DNA from 3 places in the Agarivorans sp. genome. Region 2 is predicted to be linked to each of the others. Evidence: predicted binding sites of a transcription regulator. Region 2 holds the regulator's gene; each other region holds the start of a gene.

Region 1 (4,994 bases), on a different contig from region 2:
ATTAATCCCGATATCAAAGGTAACGCGAGTTCGTAATGAGGGTTTTTCAAAAAGGGTCACGACACTTTTTCCAGCCAGTGTTTGACCATAATCTGCGGGAGATGTTTTTATCTTGGCTGCTAATTCTAGCAGACCCAAAATTTGTTCTTGAGTTAGTTCCTGTAGACTAAGCAGGTGCTTAAAATCACTCATTACTTTTCCTTAAACGCTTACTTGAGTCCCAACCGACTCGCCATTATATGTTTGACCAGCGAGTAAGCTGGCTAATTTTGCTGGGTCTTTCCAAGACGCCAATGCCACCGCACTGTTGAGAAACGCTGCCGCTTCCAGCGCCGCTTTCACCTTAACGCTCATGCCATCGGTAATTACGCCGTCGGCAATCAGTTGCTCGGCCAAAGCACTGTCTAATTGAGCGATTAACTGTTTGTTTTGATCCAATACGCCAGCCACATCAGATAACAGCACCAACTGCCCTTGCAACAACTTACAAATCGCTAATGCCGCTTGATCGGCATTCACATTGTACAGTTCGCCATCGTCACCAATACCAATAGAGCTTATCACTGGCACATGGCCCTGCTCAATTAAACTAGTCAACAATGCTGGGTTGCCTTCAGTGGCCTCACCCACATGCCCCAAACGTGGGTCCATGGCGCTCACCTTACAGCTGCCCGCATCACTTAAACACAGGCCCACCGCAGATAGTCCTGACTTTAAGGCTTGCGCTAACAGCAACTTATTACTGGTACCCGCCAAGGCTCCCACCACATAGGGAATTTGCTCTTTTGGGGTAACTCGTAAACCATCGAGTTTCTCTGAAACAAAGCCCATTTTGCTGAGTACGTCTTCAACTACCACGCCACCACCATGCACTAATACGATGGCTTGCTTAACTTGTTGTAAGGCTACAAATAGGTTGTTTAATGCTTCGGCGTTATTTAATACCGCCCCGCCTAACTTAATCACTAATGGTTTCATATTCAGCCTTAAATTAGCGCTTCGCTAACGGCAAAACCGTTACGAATATTGACACATTGAATTGCCTGGCTCGCCGCCCCTTTTAGTAGGTTGTCTTCAGCCGATACCACGATTAAATCGTCGCCTTGCTGCTGCCACGCCAAATCAATAAACGGAGTATGTTCTACTTTACTGATGGCCGGCCACTGCCCTTCTAAAATGCGCACAATATTCTGATCCGCATAAGCTTGCTGATAAGCCTGATTAACCTGCTGCTCGGTAGTGCCGGCTTTTAAGCAAATATTCATGGTGGCTAAAATGCCCCGTTTAAAGTTCCCCAAGTGCGGAGTAAAAATAACGGGGTGGCCAAGATGAGCCTCAATTTCAGGGTGATGACGGTGAGTAAATACACCATAAGGCGCCAAGCTTACTTCGTAAAAAGAAGTAGTAAGAGAAGCCTTACGCCCCGCCCCACTGACACCACTGGTGGCGTTTATGACCACCTTACTGGCGGAGTCAATTAGCCCGGCTTCCACTAAGGGTTTTAGAGCCGTTAAGGCGGCAGTGGGGTAACAGCCTGCCACCGCCACTAAATCCGTTTGTTTAATTTGCTCAGCATTCCATTCAGCCAAGCCGTATACCGCCTGCTCTAACAACTCGGGAAATTGATGAGTAAAGCCGTAGAAGTTTTGATAAAACTCGGCGCTGTTTACGCGAAATGCACCGGATAAATCAAATACCTGACAGCCAGCTTGCAAGAAGCTAGCGGCTAAGTCATGGCTCACTTCGTGAGCGGTGGCTAACAACACGACATCTACATCAGCAAACCGCTGGGCAATATCAGCCACAATTAAAGGCTGTACTGGCAAGTCGACAACACCACGTAACTTACCATGTAAGCTAGATAAGGGTTTACCGGCATCTACACTATTTTCAGATACATATAAACCGGCCAATTGTAAGTGTGAATGACGGCTCACATAGCCGGCTAACTCGGCTCCTGTGTAGCCACTTGCCCCAACAATCGCTGTTTTTAACATGTTGTATATTCCTCGAATCCTGCTCTTCGGATGTCACACATCCCCGCCAAATGTGAATAAAACTGTTGATTTATTCAGCGTTCAAATATGCCACATCTTCACTATAAGCGGAGCATAACATAGGCATTGATTTATGCAATAAAAATGAATTTTTATTTAACATTAATCAAATCTATCATTACAATAGATAAGTTATAAGTAACTAGCGGTTCTATTAGCCGGTTTTAAGACTTATAGTTAAAGGCTGAACTGACGCAGACATGCCTCTTAAAATGTAATTAAATTACACTTTTTGACTATGAGAGCAGTTTTAGGTATGTTTTTGCATCAGAAAAAGGGTGATTTAGTAAAAAAATTTCAAAATCGCTAGCAAACGCAAACAGTGAAGGAAAAACGATGAGCCAGAATATGCCTCAGGAAATCAACGCGTCGTTACGAGGAAACGTTAATTTACTCGGACAGCTGCTTGGCAATACCATTAAAAGCCACATGGGAGAAGCGTTTCTAGAGAAAGTGGAAACCATTCGCCAGTTGGCCAAGGCCTCGCGCAATGATGATGACCAAGCCCGTGAACAACTACTCGAGTTGCTACGCAACTTAAGTGATGATGAACTCTTACCGGTAACCCGTGCATTTAGTCAGTTTTTGAACTTGGCTAACATCGCCGAGCAATTCCACACCATTTCACGTAATTGCGAAGGCAGCACCTGCGCTCAAGACCCTATTGATCAAGTATTCAACAAGCTAAAAAGAGAAAAACTCACTGAGGCCGAGATCCACCATGCAGTGGCTCAACTCAACATCGAGCTGGTATTAACCGCCCACCCCACCGAAGTGACTCGCCGTACCTTAATCAATAAGCACGTTGCCATAAACAACTGCTTAGACTGGTTAGAGCTTGATTTACCAGAACAAGAACGCAGCCAACTACTGGGTCGCTTAGAACAGCTAATTAACCAAGCGTGGCATACTGACGAAATTCGGAAGCAACGCCCAACCCCAGTCGACGAAGCCAAATGGGGCTTTGCGGTTATCGAAAACTCACTCTGGCAGGCGGTTCCCGAATTTGTTCGCCAACTAGATAAAAAGCTCGGCCAGCACTTCGATATGCGGTTAGCACTAGACGCTGCACCAGTGGTGTTCTCATCATGGATGGGCGGCGACCGTGACGGTAACCCCTTCGTTACCGCCAAAGTCACCGAAGAAGTATTACTCTCTAGCCGCTGGGTGGCCGTAGATCTTTACCTAAAAGAAATCCAGACCCTGGTAAGTGAACTGTCGATGAGTGATGCCAACGAGGCCTTACTCGAGCAAACCGGCGAGCAACGCGAACCTTACCGCGCCTTGCTCAAAGTATTACGTAGCGAGCTACAAGAAACTCATGACTACCTCACCGCCAAGTTAAAAGGCCAATATACCGAAGCGCGCGATATCATTACCAATACCGAGCAGCTACGCGAGCCTTTAGAACTTTGCTATTACTCGCTACAAGACTGTGGCATGGGCATTATTGCCGATGGCACCTTGCTAGATTTATTGCGCCGTATTGCTTGTTTCGGCATTAATCTACTGCGTTTAGATATTCGCCAAGATAGTGGTCGTCATGAAGAAGTGTTCTCGGAAATTACCCGCTACCTGGGCATGGGTGATTACGCCCACTGGAATGAAACCGATAAACAGCACTTCTTGCTGCAAGAGCTAAACTCAAAACGCCCACTATTCCCACGCGATTGGGAACCGAGTGACGCGGTACAAGAAGTGCTCGATACCTGTGCCATTATTGCTAAGCAAGAGCGCGAAGCCTTGGGTATTTACATTATATCCATGGCCAGTGAACCTTCTGACGTACTGGCGGTGCAACTGTTATTGCAAGAAGCGGGTTGCCCCTTCCGTTTGCCGGTAGCGCCGTTGTTTGAAACCTTAGATGACTTAAATAACGCCCCAGCCACCATGAGCAAATTGCTATCGGTTGACTGGTACCGTGGTTACATCTCTGGTCAACAGCACGTGATGATCGGTTACTCCGACTCCGCTAAAGATGCCGGCGTATTAGCCGCATCATGGGCTCAATACCGCGCCCAAGAGGCCTTGGTAGCTATCTGTGAAAGTCACCAAATTAGCCTGACTCTGTTCCATGGCCGTGGCGGTACTATTGGCCGAGGCGGCGCGCCAGCCCATGCCGCTCTGCTCTCGCAACCTCCTGGTTCACTAAAAGGAGGCCTACGGGTAACCGAACAAGGGGAAATGATCCGCTTTAAATTTGGTCTACCCAAGGTGGCCTTAGACAGCTTAAACCTTTACGCCAGTGCGGTGCTTGAAGCCAACTTAATTCCGCCAATGGAACCTAAAGATGAGTGGCGCGAGGTGATGGATCAAATCGCTGAAACCTCTTGTGACGCTTATCGCGGCGTGGTGTGGGGAGAAGAAGACTTCGTACCCTATTTCCGAGCGGCAACACCAGAGCGCGAATTGGCCAAACTGCCTTTAGGCAGCCGCCCAGCGAAACGTCGTCAAGACGGTGGAGTTGAGAGCCTACGGGCTATTCCTTGGATTTTCTCTTGGAGCCAAAACCGCTTATTGCTTCCCGCTTGGTTAGGCAGCGGCACCGCCTTTGAAGAACAACTTGAGCAGGGTAACGCCGAATTACTCGCTGAAATGCGCGCTTGGCCATTCTTTGATAATCGCTTGGCAATGTTGGAAATGGTGTTCCTAAAAGCCGATACTTGGCTGTCGAAAATCTACGATGACCGTTTGGTTGAACCAGAGCTTCAAGTGCTCGGTGAAAAGCTACGTAATCAACTGGAACGCGGCAAGGAAGCATTAATGTCGCTCTCTCCAGAGCACCGTTTACTGGCCAATCAAGCTTGGGTGGTTGAGTCGATTAATCTACGCAACCCTTATATCGACCCCTTGCATGTACTTCAGGTAGAGTTGCTTAACCGCTCTCGCATCAACGAAGAGCTTTGCCCCAATGTTGACCAAGCCTTGATGGTCAGT
Region 2 (4,994 bases):
GGTAAGTTTTACAAGTTAACTGGCCAATCCCCTGCTATGTTTGCCGAACCGCTCACTGGCGCGAAAGCTTATGCCGCTTGTTTATTGTGCCTATTGCCGATTTGTCTTGGTTTTTTATTGCCTGTCGGGGTATTAAGCCATTACGCCATTCGTAGTCTCGATGCGGGCCTAGAGCAATACCTAGCTAGTGCTTGGAATAGTTTTTCTTTAGCGGTGATGGCGGCGCTGTTAACCAGCTGTTTAGGTCTGCTCTTGGCTTACGGTGTACGTTTGTCTAAAAGTAGCCAAATGCGTAGCATCGCGGAAGCGGCTACCTTAGGCTATGCCTTACCGGGGGCGGTATTAGCGGTGGGTATTTTGTATCCCTTAGGCTTGTTTGATAACTGGGTTGACCGACTCATGCAGGCTTGGTTTGACTATCCCACCGGCTTGCTGTTAACCGGCACCGGAGGCGCCTTGGTGCTAGCTTACTCCTTGCGTTTTATCGCTTTAAGTTACCGCACCCTAGATGCTAGCTTGAGTAAAATTACTCCAGAAATGGATGACGCTTCAAGAATATTGGGTAGCCGTTCAGGTAAAACACTTTGGCGGATCCATCTGCCGTTAATTCGGCCCAGTTTATTAACCGCAATACTATTGGTCTTCGTCGATACCATGAAAGAGTTGCCGATTACCTTAATATTGCGCCCATTTAATTTTAATACGCTGTCTACTCAAGTCTGGGACTTGGCTTCATTGGAGCAATTGGAACAGAGTTCGCTAGCGGCACTAACCATATTGTTAGCGGGGATTATTCCGGTAATTATCATGAGCCGAAATATTAGTTCTTCGCAGAGCCGCACTTAAGGATGTAACAACATAATGAGTATTGTTTTACGACAAGTTAATCACTTTTACGGAAAGCAACAGGCCTTAAGGGATATTAATTTTGAGGTGGAAAGCAATCAAATCGTAGCCTTATTGGGGCCTTCTGGTTGCGGTAAAACCACGCTGTTACGTTTAATTGCGGGTTTAGAGCGCCTACAAAGTGGTGAGTTATATTTGCAGCAACAGCTAGTTGCCGCGCCAGAGCAAGCTATCCATATGGCACCAGAGCAGCGAAGTATTGGCATGATGTTTCAAGACTATGCTTTGTTTCCGCACATGAGCGTGCGTAAGAATATAGAGTACGGCTTACGGAAGCAGCAAAATATCCAACAACGTAAGCAGTGGATTGAAGACAGTTTGGCTTCTATGGGCATGCAAGGTTTGCTAGAGCGTTTTCCTCATACCTTGTCTGGTGGCCAGCAGCAACGAGTTGCTTTAATTCGGGCTTTGGCTCCAGAGCCGAACACGCTATTACTCGATGAACCTTTTTCTGCCTTGGATGAGCATTTACGTCAACAGGTACGCGAAGAAACCCTCGATGTATTGAAGAAAAGCAATACGCCAGCTGTGATGGTTACTCATGATCCCTTGGAGGCAATGTTTATTGCTGATCGCATTGTGGTGATGGAGCAGGGCCGAATTGTGCAAAATGATAGCCCTCAAGAGATTTACCAACGACCTAAAAATGCTTTTGTGGCAGCTTTGTTTGGGCCGAGCAACCGTTTTGAAAGTTGTGTGAAGCAAGGCAGAGTTGATACGCCTTTGGGTTGTTTTTTGACCGAACAGATAGCCGAAACCCAGCCAGTAGAAGTGATTGTACGGGCAAAAGATATCGTGGTGCACCAGCTAGAAAACAGTCAGTACGTTGAAGCGAGGGTGATTTCGGTTCATGCCATGGGTGATGAAACGCACTTTAGATTACAGTTACCTAGTATGCCTGAGCGAGTAATACATGCGCGTATGCGTGATCATTGGCAGGCGAGTGCCGGAACCAAGGTGTGGTTGTCGGTAGCGGCAGAGGCGGCATATATCTTCGCTAAAGCCTAGCTTTAGCGAAGATAGGTAGTTAATCATAATTTGGATTAGGTTAATGCCGTCCTTAAAGCCATCCTCGGCGTTAAGTTTGCGTACAATAGCCTACTATTACTGCGCAAATTTGCCCTGTTCAGGACATTTAAACAGCGTTGAGAGCTAAGCAAATTAAAAATCCTATGACAACGCTCATTAACCCGAGTTGAGGTGAGTTATCCAGCTTCAAATAGTTCTTTTACTGACTGGTAAACGTCGGCAATAGCCACATCACGGGTTGGCGTGATAAAGATGGTGTCGTCACCGGCGATGGTGCCTAAAATGCCTTCGGCTTTACCCAGTGAATCAAGTAGTCGAGCGATCAATTGTGCCGCGCCGGGGCTAGTATGGATAACTATTAACGCATCGTTATAGTCCATTTCTAATACTAATATTTTTAATTGGCTAGAAACAGTTGGCACCCCCAGTTCTGCTGGTAGGCAATAAACCATTTCCATTTTCGCATTGCGAGTTCGCACCGCGCCAAATTTACTTAGCATGCGGGACACTTTGGATTGGTTAATGTTTTCGAAGCCTTGCTCTTGTAAGGCGGTAACAATTTCAGCTTGTGAGCCAAACCGTTCTTCTTTCAACAGTGACTTAAAGGCTTTAATTAATTGTTCTTGTTTATCGCTATATTTCATCGGTGATCCGAGCTTATAAATCCGTGCTTATTGTCGCCAAGTTTATGGCTTATATCAACTTTATTCGACATTTATGCATATAAATGCACGCTTGGGCACAGATTTGAACAATGGCGAACTTTTAATTAGTTGGGAGGCTTTGCTAAGCTAGATTAGTATAAGCAGTTCATCCCAAACGAGTAGCTAACGATGTGGCTTAAGTTTTTGTTTTTTATTACCCTTCTATTTAGCAATTGGCTAGTCGCCGAAGAGGTGCCATTGCGAGTGGTGACCGAAGCTTCTTATCCCCCTTTCGAGAGCTTTAATGAACATAAACAGATTGTGGGTTTTGATATAGCCCTGACCAAGGCGCTATGCCAGCAAATTAAGCGCCGCTGTGAGTTTTACCATCAGCCGTTTGATAGTTTATTGGATAGCGTGGCCGCGGGTAATTATGACTTAGCCATATCGGCCTTAGATATTACCGATGCTCGCTTAGAGCAAGTGAGTTTTAGCCAGCCTTATTTCGAAAATACGGCGGTATACATTAGTCATGCTGGGTTTGAGTTGGCTGACTTTTCGGTTATTGCGGTACAAAGTGGCTCTAGTTTTCAGCATTTTCTGCGCAGTCAACGCCCCGAATTATTGTCAATTTCCTATCCGAGTTATCAGCTAGCACTGGCTAATTTAAGCCAGGGTAAAATTGATGCAGTCTTTTTAGATGCGGCAGCTGCGCAGTATTGGCTTGCTAGTCATACAGGTTTTGTTACCCAAGTTGAGCCCAAATACCCGGTAGGGGGCTTGGGCATTGCTGTATCTAAACAAAATCCAAGTTTGTTACAACAAATCAATCATGCCCTTACTGTGTTAAAAAACAATGGTCGCTACCAAAGCCTATACAAGCACTATTTTAAACAGTAAAGTCTGTTAGACCAAGGTCTTATATAGTGTTGTTAAAGTGTGATAGAGGCAAGGTTTTACTGTTTTTAACTTGCTTTAAAAATGTTACCAAATTGTATTTTTAGGTGTATTCCGTTATCTTGTCAGAGTCTTTATAGACGTCCCCTCTACTACTACAAAAAAAGCATGGAGAAGTTGGATGAAAGTTGCCGTATTAGGAGCTGCAGGCGGAATTGGCCAAGCCCTTTCATTACTATTAAAAACCCAGTTACCCGCTGGTTCTGAACTTTCGCTATACGATATTGCTCCAGTAACCCCAGGGGTTGCTGTTGACTTAAGCCACATTCCTACGCAAGTGGCGATTAAAGGATTCGCAGGTGAAGACCCCAGCCCTGCCTTAGAAGGAGCCGATATCGTATTAATTTCAGCTGGTGTGGCGCGCAAGCCGGGAATGGATCGTTCAGATCTATTCAACATTAATGCTGGTATTGTTAAAAACCTTATCGAAAAAGTGGCCGCAACCTGCCCTAAAGCTTGCATCGGTATTATTACCAATCCGGTGAATACCACTGTGCCTATCGCCGCAGAGGTACTGAAAAAAGCCGGTGTTTATGATCCCGCTAAGTTATTTGGCGTGACTACTTTAGATGTGATTCGTTCTGAGACTTTTATCGCTGAAGCCAAAGGTTTAAATCCAGCCGACATTAAACTGAATGTGATCGGTGGTCATAGTGGTGTAACTATTTTGCCATTGTTGTCGCAACTAGACGGTATTTCTTTTACCAACGAAGAAATTGCGGCGATGACGACTCGCATCCAAAATGCTGGCACCGAAGTGGTTGAAGCTAAAGCCGGTGGCGGAAGTGCTACGCTTTCTATGGGCCAAGCAGCAGCGCGTTTTTGTTTGTCTTTGGTTAAAGCTGCTCAAGGCGAAGACGTTATTGAGTGTGCTTATGTTGATGGCGGCAGTGAACATGCTCAGTTTTTTGCTCAGCCAGTGCGTCTTGGTGCGCAAGGTGTAGTTGAAATCTTACCTTACGGTGAAGTGAGTGAGTTTGAAAAACAGGCCATTGAAGGCATGTTAGATACCTTACATGGCGATATCGAAAAAGGTATTGAATTTGTGTAAGGCCTCGCGAAGCTAAATGAAAGGAGTGCTTAGCGCTCCTTTTTTTATGCTAAAGCTACTATAGCTTTTTCTATGCCTGCCGATAGCTTAATTGTTAAGAGGATTGGATATGAATAAGCACGTTATTTCATTAGTTTTGTGGGCCGTGTTAGGCCTTGCCCATGCTGAATCGATTGATGCTTTGTCGGTCGACGATGAAGCGGAGCCAGCTAGTTCCGAAATGGTGAATACTGATCCTACAGAATATACTAGCCCTCCTGCTATTGAAGCGGTGCAGTTATACCAACAAGATGAATTGATTGCATGGATCAATAAAAACCAACATCTTGCTCGGGTGAAGGCAGATGATTGCCAGTTGGTCGAAGATATTGAAGCTCGTGCAGAAATTGTTGCTATTCCTAGTTATC
Region 3 (4,994 bases), on a different contig from region 2:
TCCACAGAACTTTGCGGCGGCACTCACGTTAATCATACCGGCGACATTGGCTTCTTTAAAATCACCAGTGAAGCGGGTATCGCAGCTGGGGTTCGCCGTATTGAAGCGGTGACTGGCCAATTTGCTATTGATTTGATTCACCGTTTGGCCGAAGAAACCGAAAAAGCCGCTAACTTGGTAAAAGGTGATCAGTTCAACATCGGCGAAAAAGTAATGCAATTGGTTGACCGCAATAAAATGTTGGAAAAAGATATTAGCCAACTGAAAGCGAAGTTAGCCAGTGCAGCGAGTAATAATGCGACAGATCAAATACAAACCATTAATGGTGTGAAAGTATTATTGGCCCACCTCGAAGGCGTTGAAGGTAAAGCTCTACGCAGCAGCGTCGATGAACTCAAAGTGAAGCTGGAGAGTGGTGTTATTCTTCTGGCCGCAGTGAATGATGGCAAGGTCAGTTTGGTGGCCGGGGTAACTAAAGATCTAACGGCTCGAGTGAAAGCCGGTGAAATGGTTAATATCGCGGCACAATGTGTAGGCGGTAAAGGTGGTGGTCGACCTGATATGGCACAGGCTGGTGGTAATCAGGCAGACGGTTTACCTAAAGCTCTGGAAAACGTTAAACAGTGGCTCAGTGAGCAGTTGTAATTGGCTAAGTGTTAAGTAAAAGGAAAGCAAGTGGCACTAATTGTTCAAAAATATGGTGGTACCTCGGTTGGCACGCTTGAACGTATCGAAGCGGTAGCAGAGCGAGTTATTCGTTGTAAGGAAGCGGGTGATGACATTGTGGTCGTGCTTTCGGCTATGTCTGGTGAAACTAACCGTTTATTGGGCTTGGCAAAAGAAATCGATGAGAATGCCTGCGAGCGTGAAAAGGACGTATTGGTATCAACCGGTGAGCAAGTCACCATTGCGCTGCTCAGTATTGCGCTGCAGAAACGAGGTTGCGATGCCATATCTATGACTGGCGACCAAATTCGTATGCATACCGATGATGCTCATGGTAAAGCTCGCATCACCCATATTGATGATCATAATATTCACGGCCACTTAAAACAAAACAAAGTGGTGGTAATTGCTGGTTTCCAAGGACGTAGTCCTGACAACTATATTACTACCTTGGGGCGTGGTGGTTCAGATACCACGGCGGTGGCCATTGCTGCTGCCCTAAAGGCCGATGAGTGCCAGATCTACACTGACGTTGATGGTGTGTATACCACAGACCCAAGAGTAGAGCCGAAAGCCCGTAGGCTAGACAGCATTACTTTTGAAGAAATGTTAGAAATGGCTAGCTTAGGGGCCAAGGTGCTACAAATCCGCGCGGTAGAATTCGCCGGTAAATACAACGTACCATTAAGAGTATTATCTAGTTTTACCGAAGGTCAGGGGACCTTAATTAGTTACGAGGGAAATAAAATGGAGTCACCGGTCATTTCAGGCATCGCGTTTAATCGAGATGAAGCAAGCTTAACCATATTGGGTGTGCCTGATAAACCCTCGGTAGCGGCATCTATTTTGGCGCCGATTGGCGACGCAAATATCGATGTGGATATGATCATTCAAAACTCGATGGGTGATAATACCGCAGACTTTACTTTTACGGTGCATCGTAATGATTACAAACGAGCCAAGCAGCTTTTAGAGCAAACAGCTCAAGAGCTAGGCGCTCGTGACGTTCAAGGAAAAGACTCTTTAGCCAAGATCTCCATTGTTGGAGTTGGCATGATGAACCATCCTGGTGTTGCCAAAACCATGTTTGAAACTTTAGGTAACGAGGGCATTAATATGCAACTAATCTCGACTTCTGAAATCAAAGTATCGGTAGTGGTAGACGAGAAGTATTTGGAACTGGCGGTACGCGCACTACATACCGCCTATAACCTAGACCAATAATAATGACTCTGAAGCTTAAACAGGCTAGTCTATGGAGTAATTGCCACAGAATAGTAGCTAAGTGACAAGTCACTAAAGAACAAAAAAATATCAATTTAAGGAGATATTAATGCTAATTTTGACTCGCCGTGTTGGCGAAACCTTGATGATTGGGGATGAAGTAACCGTAACTGTACTCGGTGTAAAAGGTAATCAGGTACGTATTGGTGTGAATGCACCGAAAGAAGTATCGGTTCACCGTGAAGAAATTTATATGCGCATTCAAGCAGAAAAAAGCGCCGGTGCTTAAGCCTGTATCGTCAATTTAATGCTAAAGCACATAGGAAGCCATTGGCTTCCTTTTGTTTTTTTACTAACTGCTAATTTGTTTAGCGATGGCATATTAGCCAGTTATTAGTCAAAAACTTTGCGAACTGTTCGAAAGCTGAACGAACGAGAGAAAAGTAACAAAAAAGGTTTGACTATATTTTTTGAAGCAGTAATATCTGCATCCGAAATCGCGGTGAGGTGGCCGAGTGGCCGAAGGCGCTCCCCTGCTAAGGGAGTATAGGGTTTGTAGCCCTATCGAGGGTTCGAATCCCTCCCTCACCGCCATCGATTTCAACGCGCGTGTAGCTCAGCTGGATAGAGTACCTGGCTACGAACCAGGCGGTCGGAGGTTCGAATCCTTCCACGCGCGCCATTTCTTTTTTATTTGAAGCTTAGGTAAATATCTTCTAGGCTTGTTATACCCCACGCGCGTGTAGCTCAGCTGGATAGAGTACCTGGCTACGAACCAGGCGGTCGGAGGTTCGAATCCTTCCACGCGCGCCATCTTATTTTAATCTACTACTCGCTTGTTGTTATTCATCATTTATTCATCTTGAATTTTTCCACTTGTGATCACGAAGACTACTTTTCGTTGTTTCGAACTGATAAATTAGTCCTTCTGGAAAGCCACCTGATGTGCGTTAACTGTATGTTGCGCAAATGTTAAGGTTTGGTATTTTTAACTGATGTAAGATTATTTCGATAGTAGTGGTAGAGCATCTTATCGATATAATCCGGTTAACAATGATATACATTTGAATAATTATTCAGCTTTCAGGTTTGATTTTTATTGATTTGCGTGTAATTCTTACGCCAATCTTAAAGGACGTGGATTGTAAATTATGATGGATTTGACCGAGCTGCTAGTCGAAGCGGCAACGTTAATGGGGGTCGGGATGATCGCCGTATTTTGCTTCTTATCGCTATTAATTGTTGCGGTAAAGGGCTTGGCTAAAATCGCCCCTCCTATTGCAGAAATTGCCGAGCCTAGATCGGCCTCGCCAAAATCGACCCAACCTGCCAATAACGCCGCCGTGGTAGCCGCAATTTCTGCTGCCGTTCAACAGTACCGGAAGGCCAAATAACTTAAAGAGGATTTAAGGCAATGTCTAAACCACTTGCATTAACTGATGTTGTATTGCGCGACGCGCATCAATCATTGTTAGCAACGCGTCTTCGCATCGAAGATATGTTACCTATTGCTGAGCAACTCGACCAAATTGGTTATTGGTCTCTAGAAACTTGGGGCGGTGCCACGTTTGATGCCTGCATTCGCTACTTAGGTGAAGACCCATGGGAGCGCCTGCGTGAGTTGAAAAAGGCGATGCCCAATACCAAGCAACAAATGTTGTTACGTGGGCAGAACTTATTGGGTTACCGTCACTACGCCGATGACGTAGTAGAGCGTTTCGTTGAGCGAGCGGTTAAAAATGGTATGGACGTATTCCGTATCTTTGATGCGATGAATGATCCTCGTAACTTCCAAACGGCGGTTAAAGCGGCGCTAGATTGCGGTGCCCATGCTCAGGGAACCATCTCATACACTACTAGCCCGATCCATACTATCGAGAACTGGGTAGACCTAGCGAAGCGTCTAGAAGACATTGGCTGTCATTCTATTGCCATTAAAGACATGTCTGGCTTACTTAAGCCTTACGAAGCAGAAACGCTGATCAAACGCTTGAAAGCCGAAACCGATGTAGAGTTAGCTTTGCACTGCCATGCCACTACTGGTTTAAGTCTACCGACTCATATGAAAGCGATTGAAGCGGGTATCGACATTATCGATACGGCGATTTCTTCAATGAGCTGTACTTACGGCCATAGCCCAACAGAAACTATTGTGGCGATGCTCCAAGGTACAGAACGTGATACCGGCTTGGATTTAACTAAATTGGAAGCCATCGCAGCCTACTTCCGAGAAGTGCGTAAGAAATATGCGAAGTTCGAGGGCAGCTTAAAAGGCGTGGATTCGCGTATTCTCATTGCCCAAGTACCTGGCGGCATGCTTACCAATATGGAAGGCCAGCTGAAAGAGCAGGGCGCTGCAGATAAGATTGATGAAGTACTGGCTGAAATTCCTAAAGTGCGCAAAGATCTTGGTTACATTCCTTTGGTCACCCCCACCTCACAAATTGTGGGTACTCAGGCAGTGATTAACGTTCTTACTGGTGAGCGTTACAAAACCATCACCAAAGAAACTGCTGGTATCCTAAGTGGTCAGTACGGTAAAGCGCCGGGTGAGCTAAACCGCGAGCTACAAGCTCGTGTATTAAACGGCGAAGAAGCGATCACCTGTCGTCCTGCTGATTTACTTGAGGCCGAAATGGAGCGCCTGGAAGCCGAAGTAGAGCAATTGGCTAACGAAAAAGGCTTTGCTTTGGCAGAGGCTAAAATCGATGATGCGCTGACTTATGCTTTGTTCCCACAGATTGGTTTGAAGTTTTTAGCAAATCGTGGCAATCCTGATGCCTTTGAGCCGGTACCTAGTGCTGATGATGTTAAGGCTGTTGCTGCAAAACCCGCTAAAGCCGGTGGCGTTGAAACTTACTCGGTTAGAGTAGATGGACAACTTTATACTGTTGATGTGGGTCCTGAAGGCTCAATTGACGGCGTAGCTGCAGTTCCAAGTTCTGCTAATGTTGCCAGTGAGTCTGTCGCCAGTGCCGCTTCTGGTAGTGCTGAAGAGCTTCCAGCCCCGCTAGCCGGAAATATCTTTAAAGTGGTGGTGCAACCGGGTGCTAAAGTGCAAGAAGGTGACGTGCTGCTGATTATGGAAGCGATGAAAATGGAAA

What was found. Region 2 encodes ArgR, which controls arginine synthesis, uptake and breakdown. Its sites were predicted from a motif close to ANTGAATANNTATTCANT; they were not measured.
Region 1: a site for ArgR is predicted at 2,141-2,158, ahead of argC (N-acetyl-gamma-glutamyl-phosphate reductase). Genes of this name have one in related genera too.
Region 3: a site for ArgR is predicted at 2,954-2,971, ahead of ACQY6Q_RS13545 (OadG family protein). Genes of this name have one in related genera too.

The regions. Positions count from the first base shown of each region.
Region 1 covers NZ_JBNKPP010000148.1:17,154-22,147, reverse strand. Annotated here, with positions in the region: gene ACQY6Q_RS08585 (ornithine carbamoyltransferase) at 1-192, opposite strand, end outside; gene argB (acetylglutamate kinase) at 202-978, opposite strand; gene argC (N-acetyl-gamma-glutamyl-phosphate reductase) at 987-1,997, opposite strand; gene ppc (phosphoenolpyruvate carboxylase) at 2,394-4,994, shown strand, end outside.
Region 2 covers NZ_JBNKPP010000080.1:1,687-6,680, forward strand. Annotated here, with positions in the region: gene ACQY6Q_RS04550 (ABC transporter permease) at 1-846, shown strand, start outside; gene ACQY6Q_RS04555 (ABC transporter ATP-binding protein) at 862-1,914, shown strand; gene argR (transcriptional regulator ArgR) at 2,112-2,579, opposite strand; gene ACQY6Q_RS04565 (transporter substrate-binding domain-containing protein) at 2,769-3,479, shown strand; gene mdh (malate dehydrogenase) at 3,658-4,587, shown strand; gene ACQY6Q_RS04575 (tetratricopeptide repeat protein) at 4,808-4,994, shown strand, end outside.
Region 3 covers NZ_JBNKPP010000230.1:31,658-36,651, forward strand. Annotated here, with positions in the region: gene alaS (alanine--tRNA ligase) at 1-645, shown strand, start outside; gene ACQY6Q_RS13520 (aspartate kinase) at 676-1,890, shown strand; gene csrA (carbon storage regulator CsrA) at 2,000-2,179, shown strand; tRNA gene ACQY6Q_RS13530 (tRNA-Ser) at 2,392-2,484, shown strand; tRNA gene ACQY6Q_RS13535 (tRNA-Arg) at 2,496-2,572, shown strand; tRNA gene ACQY6Q_RS13540 (tRNA-Arg) at 2,627-2,703, shown strand; gene ACQY6Q_RS13545 (OadG family protein) at 3,042-3,284, shown strand; gene oadA (sodium-extruding oxaloacetate decarboxylase subunit alpha) at 3,305-4,994, shown strand, end outside.